2 linked regions of the Bacillus pumilus genome follow. The protein of the gene in region 1 interacts with the protein of each later gene in a pairwise test. Links are inferred from orthologs where the notes say so. Each region holds a gene or a part of one and is shown in the gene's direction. Other genes may lie near its edges.

Region 1 (3,150 bases):
ATAAATTCTGCTTCCGTCAGCGTTTTCATAATACGCTGCTGATAAATGTAGCTGCCGACAGAATAAAGAACGAAAAGTCCACAAAGTGAGAGGACGATATAGTTGAACATTGACAATACAACTCGACTCCTTCTTGAGCATCAGCACAGTGGCCTGTCTGATGGTACGTTTTAGACAAATACTATTATAGTAAAGCAAAAGAAACTTGTCATCATAAATGGTAAGAATTATTTTCAATTCGTTCCCTATTTGATAGACTGATGAAGAGAGAAAATCGGTGGCCATCACCATCATCTAACATTGACTACGTAAAAGAGAAGGGATTTTTATATGCAAAAAGAGAAATGGTGTTTCATTGATACAGGAAATCAAGACCCTGCCTTTAACATGGCAATGGATGAAGCCTTGCTTTATTGGCATAGTGAGAAGTTGATCCCGCCTGTTATCCGTTTTTATGGATGGAATCCGGCGACATTGTCTGTTGGGTATTTTCAGCATGTTGAAAAAGAAATCAACATGGAAGCAGTCGAGCGCTATGGTCTTGGATTTGTCCGCAGACCGACTGGAGGGCGGGGGGTTCTTCATGATCAGGAGCTGACCTATAGCGTGATTGTATCAGAGGAACATCCAGAAATGCCAGCGACAGTGACAGAGGCATACCGCGTCATTTCAGAAGGCATTTTAGAAGGTTTTAAAGAACTGGGACTCGATGCGTATTTTGCCATTCCTCGTACAGATAAAGAAAAAGAAAGCTTAAAAAATCCAAGATCGTCTGTATGCTTTGATGCCCCTTCATGGTACGAACTTGTCGTAGAAGGTAGAAAGGTAGCAGGCAGTGCTCAAACAAGACAAAAAGGAGTGATCCTCCAGCACGGCTCCATCTTAATTGACCTTGATGAGGACAAACTGTTCGATTTATTTCTTTATCCAAACGACCGTGTGAGAGAGCGGATGCAGAGAAGCTTTAAAAACAAAGCGGTCGCCATCAATGAAATCTCAGACCGAACTTGTACAATAGACGATGCGCGAGTGGCGTTTAAACGAGGATTTGAAAAAGGATTAAATATTGAGCTTGTGCCTTATGAGCTCACAGATGAAGAATTAGCATTTGTCCATCATCTTGCCAAAACGAAATATGCCTCAGACGAGTGGAATTACAAGCGTTAAAGACAAAGGACACTCCTTGTTTTTTAATGGGCGATGGTGTAGAATTGTTATGATTATTAAGTAAAGGTGCATTATGGAGGGGTTTTATGACTACACCTAGTATGGAAGATTACATTGAACAAATTTATATGCTGATAGAAGAAAAAGGATATGCTAGAGTCTCTGATATTGCAGAAGCACTCGCTGTCCATCCCTCCTCTGTAACAAAAATGGTTCAGAAGCTAGATAAAGATGAATACCTCATTTATGAGAAGTATCGTGGTCTAATTTTAACCCCGAAAGGCAAAAAAATTGGAAAACGTCTCGTATACAGACATGAACTGCTAGAGCAATTTTTAAGAATCATTGGTGTAGATGAAGAGAAAATCTATGATGATGTAGAAGGCATTGAACATCATCTCAGCTGGAACAGCATTGACCGCATCGGCGATCTCGTTCAATTCTTTGAAGAAAGTGACGAGCGATCTGTTCAGCTGAAAGCGATTCAAAAGAAAAACGAACAAACAAATCAAGAATCTTAAGAAAAAGGACACCCTCAGCATGGGTGTCCTTTTTGATTAAAGTTCTAATTGAAAGCATATGCTCTTACACTATTAATAGCGTGATATCAAAGGGGGCTCCTTGATGAAGATAGATGGTGTGTTCTCAGGTGGAGGCATTAAAGGGGCAGCACTTGCGGGTGCCTATGAAGCGCTTGAAGCGAGAGGATATCAGTTTGTCCGCCTTGCTGGTACAAGTGCTGGAGCGATCATTGCTTCACTCATCGCAGCAGGCTTTTCAAGTCAGGAGATTCGGGAGCTGTTAGATGAAATGGATGAACATCACTTGCTTGACAGGAGATGTCAATTCATTCCATTTAAAATGATTCGGTGGATCTCCATTTACTGGCGCCTCGGTCTGTACAAAGGGGACCGGCTGGAAAAATGGCTGACGGATGTGTTGAAACGAAAGGGGGTCACCGTATTTGGGGATCTCAAAAAAGATTCACTGAAAATTGTTGCCTCTGATTTAACAAATGGGAAAATCCTCGTTTTGCCAGACGACCTTCCTTCATACGGCTTAAATCCAGAGCGTTTCTCTGTTGCCAGGGCAATCCGGATGAGTTGCAGTCTGCCGTATTTTTTCGAGCCTGTCAAACTAAAGTCATCAAAAGGCATTTGTACCATTGTGGATGGAGGCGTGCTGAGCAACTTTCCAATTTGGTTGTTTGCCGAAGAGAAAAAAAGACCATTCGTCGGTGTCACATTAACCCCAAACGAAAAAGAACGCCCTCAACACTCCATCCGCAATGCGTTTGAACTGTTTGGCGCTCTTTTTGAAACGATGCGTGGTGCTCATGACGAAAGGCATATTGCCACAAAACACGAACGTCATGTTATTTTTATTCCTGTAGAACACGTCATTGCCACTGATTTTCAGCTAATGGCAGAAAAGAAAAAGGCGCTCGTCGATCTAGGCAGACAGAAGGCCGAGCAATTTTTAAAAAGCTGGACATTTTAAAACAAGGCGCGATTCTTCTTTTTGTTTTTCTTGCCTTCAATCACAGTTAACTGTGTTTGGCTTTTCTTTTTGAGAAGGACGGGCTTAGACTTGTGGTCAGTCGGCACGCTTCGCAAATGAGTGACCCGATTTTTCATCTGGCTTTTCGTTTTTGGTTTAGGCTGCTGGTAGCGACGTTTTGATTGTTTGACTGCTTTACGATAAAGATTGCCCTCTGTTCCAGTTCTTCGATTCATCAGCCATCTAAATAGGAAAAACACAATCGCTCCAATGATCACAACTGATAGCAGCATTGTAAAAAGTCTGCCTGGATTCGTTGTGAGTAAATACACAAATCCCAAAACGCCTAAAGCGAAAATAATGGTAAAAGCAGGATGTACTCGGCGATTCATAACTGTCCACCTCCGAAGGAATTTACCGGATTTATAAGTTAGATCACTTGATGAGCAGAATCTGACGCTTGTTTTAGAGACGCTTCCTCTA
Region 2 (3,250 bases), 2.4 Mb from region 1 along the record:
CTGCAAACATTGATGTTCATTCGAAATATTTATGAGGGTGGACGTATATGAAAGAGATTGAAGAACATGATTTCAAGGAAATAAAGGACGATTTATTTCTTTTATACTTATATACACCGTTTTGCGGGACATGCCAGCTGGCAAAGAAAATGCTCGCTGTCGTAGACACCATGCAGCCGGATGTACCTTTTTACGAAAATAACTTAAACTACTCACCAGGCTTTGCGAAGGCTTTTGAGATCGAAAGCGTTCCTTGCTTTCTACTGTTTAAAAAAGGCGAACTGGTGCAAAAAGGCTATGCCTTTCACTCTGTTCCATATCTTCATGAAATGATTGAAACCGCTAAATAAAGCGGTTTTTTGTCATATTTCAAGCAATTCATCTGAAAATTTGTCGAGTTATTTATAAAGGACAAGGGAATGTTTGTAGAGAAATGTTATGTATAACCAAATGACAGGGAGGTTATACATGTGGAAAAAGTGAAAACCCATGGTAACAAAGGGCAGCGCTTATTGCTAAAACCGCTGCTCTCATCATCATCCTTGAAGATTACATTTGAGGCGGAAACTGACTCTTGTACATTGATTGTGGATGAGCGTGGTGAAGTGAAGAAACTACCTGCAATTGAGTTATCGGATCTTATCTTTTATGGTGAGAGAAAAGAAATACTACAATTATTAGATGGAGATATGTCCTTACAGCAGTTAATTAGCAGGGGACAAGTGAAAGTAAAAGGGTCATTCCGCGCGCTCCTAAGACTAGAGGCGGTGCTCTGGCTGACGAACGGTTTTTTTCGAAAAATGATAACGTAGTCGTTTACTAGGAAATTAGCGATTTACAGCGTTGACATATCTCGGGTAGCATGATATTCTACGTTAGTAAAAACATGAACATCACATAAAACAACATATTTTCTCTTATTAAGAGAGGTGGAGGGACGTGCCCTATGAAACCCGGCAACCGTCAGCATAGCTGAAATTGGTGCCAATTCACTCAAAGCCGCAATGCTTTGAAAGATGAGAGAAAGGCGTATTGAACATAAAAGGCCTTTCTGCTTGCATTGCAGTTAGGTCTTTTTTACTGACCTCAAGCCAGGCGCGGAGCATGGCATCAGGAAGAATAAATAATGTTTGTGATGGCAACCTATAGATTCAGCAAGAAAGCAGGTGAACAGACTGTGATCCATTTACAGAATGTATCAAAAACGTATCATTCAAAAAGCGGAAATGTTGATGCCGTGAAAGACGTCAACTTGGATATTGGTAAAGGTGAAATATTCGGAATTATTGGGTATAGCGGTGCCGGAAAAAGCTCGCTGATTCGCCTATTAAACGGTCTGGAGCTGCCAACAGAAGGAATTGTTGAAGTGGCAGGCAACCGGATCAATGAAGTATCGAATGCGAAACTTCGGAAAGCAAGACAAGAAATCAGCATGATTTTCCAGCACTTTAACCTACTTTGGTCAAGAACAGTGAGACAAAATATTATGTTCCCACTTGAGATCGCAGGTGTACCGACATCGAAACGGAGAGAGCGTGCGAATGAACTGATTAAATTAGTCGGTTTAGAAGGAAAAGAAAATGCGTATCCGTCTCAGCTTAGCGGCGGACAAAAACAGCGTGTGGGGATTGCGAGAGCATTAGCAAATGATCCAAAGGTTCTTCTTTGTGACGAAGCAACGTCAGCGCTTGATCCGCAAACAACGGATTCTATCCTTGATCTTTTAGCAGATATCAATAAACGACTTGGGCTGACGATTGTGCTGATTACACACGAAATGCATGTCATTCGCAAAATTTGTCATCGCGTGGCGGTGATGGAGAATGGACGCATTGTCGAAGAAGGCGAAGTATTACGCGTTTTCAGACAGCCGAAGGAAGAAATGACGAAGCGATTCGTCCAGCAGCTTGCTGAACCAGAGGAAGCGAAAGAAACAATCGAACACGTCTTAGAGCGCGTAAAAGAAGGTCAGGTCGTACGGTTGTCCTTTATTGGTGATTCTGCCGAGCAGCCGCTCATCACTGAAATCATTCGATCCTTCAAGGTCGATGTAAATATCCTTCAAGGGAAGATTTCTCAAACGCAGGAAGGCGCGTTTGGAACACTCTTTATCCATATTAATGGAGAAGAGACTGAGGTAGAAAAAGCCATCGCCTATATCCAAAGCAAACAGGTTGAAATTGAGGTGATGACACATGTTTGAGAAATGGTTTCCGAACGTTGATTTAGAAGTCATTTGGAATGCAACGGGTGAAACGGTTTATATGACACTCATTTCATTGGCGTTTGCCTTTGTGATCGGAATTATTCTTGGACTCCTGCTTTTCCTTACTGGAAAAGGTGGTCTTTGGGAAAATAAACCGATCAATGCTGTCATCGGTGCAGTCGTCAACATTTTCAGATCGATTCCTTTTATCATTTTAATTATTCTTTTATTAGGGTTCACGAAATTCTTAATGCATACAATTCTAGGTCCAAATGCAGCACTGCCTGCCCTTGTCATTGGGTCAGCTCCATTCTATGCACGTCTTGTCGAAATTGCGCTGCGTGAGGTAGACAAAGGAGTCATTGAAGCAGCACGCTCAATGGGAGCGAAAACGTCGACCATCATATTCAAAGTATTGCTGCCAGAATCATTGCCAGCCCTCATTTCAGGTATTACCGTAACAGCGATTGCTTTAATTGGCTCAACTGCGATTGCAGGTGCAATTGGAGCAGGTGGACTTGGTGACCTTGCCTATGTGGAAGGATACCAATCTGGTAATACAGATGTCACACTTTTTGCCACTGTGTTTATTCTCATCATCGTCTTTATTATTCAAATAATCGGTGATTTGATTACAAATAAAATTGATAAACGATAAGGGAGGATTTATTTATGAAGAAATTGATTTTAAGTGCACTATTTCTAGCATTTGCAGGCATTTTGGCTGCATGCGGTTCATCTAATAACGCAAGTGATAGCAAAACCATTACGGTTGCCGCTTCAAAAACACCACATGCCGAAATTCTTGAAGAAGCAAAACCACTTCTAAAAGAAAAAGGCTACGATCTCAAAGTGAAAGTACTTAGTGATTATAAAATGTACAACAAAGCGTTAGCTGAAAAAGAAGTGGATGCAAACTTTTTCCAACATATCCCTTACTTAAATGAAGAAAATAAATCAAACAAAGATTACGACCTAGTGAGTGCAGGTGCGGTTCACCTTGAGCCATTCGGTATCTACTCTAAGAAATACAAATCAGTAAAA

What was found.
Region 2: the proteins of mntR (region 1) and GPS65_RS03480 interact in binary tests that used the Escherichia coli proteins (3 or more experiments, as listed by UniProt). The link is inferred for Bacillus pumilus from one-to-one orthologs.

Annotation. Positions count from the first base shown.
Region 1 is NZ_CP047089.1:3,099,279-3,102,428, reverse strand. The notes cover bases 152-2,970. They hold mntR (transcriptional regulator MntR), read left to right. Parts: upstream 152-1,253; coding sequence 1,254-1,688; downstream 1,689-2,970. Other genes in these bases: GPS65_RS15335 (SA1362 family protein), read right to left, coding at 2,664-2,970; GPS65_RS15340 (patatin-like phospholipase family protein), read left to right, coding at 1,792-2,667; GPS65_RS15350 (lipoate--protein ligase family protein), read left to right, coding at 331-1,167. Also shown: GPS65_RS15355 (rhodanese-like domain-containing protein), read right to left, coding at 1-110; more of GPS65_RS15335, read right to left, coding at 2,971-3,059; GPS65_RS15330 (DUF1385 domain-containing protein), read right to left, coding at 3,098-3,150.
Region 2 is NZ_CP047089.1:696,163-699,412, reverse strand. The notes cover bases 272-3,190. They hold GPS65_RS03480 (methionine ABC transporter ATP-binding protein), read left to right. Parts: upstream 272-1,177; coding sequence 1,178-2,203; downstream 2,204-3,190. Other genes in these bases: metQ (methionine ABC transporter substrate-binding lipoprotein MetQ), read left to right, coding at 2,879-3,190; GPS65_RS03475 (methionine ABC transporter permease), read left to right, coding at 2,196-2,864; GPS65_RS03485 (SCP2 sterol-binding domain-containing protein), read left to right, coding at 471-812; GPS65_RS03490 (thioredoxin family protein), read left to right, coding at 272-350. Also shown: GPS65_RS03495 (toprim domain-containing protein), read left to right, coding at 1-35; more of GPS65_RS03490, read left to right, coding at 48-271; more of metQ, read left to right, coding at 3,191-3,250. UniProt on the Escherichia coli protein: Part of the ABC transporter complex MetNIQ involved in methionine import. Responsible for energy coupling to the transport system. It has also been shown to be involved in formyl-L-methionine transport.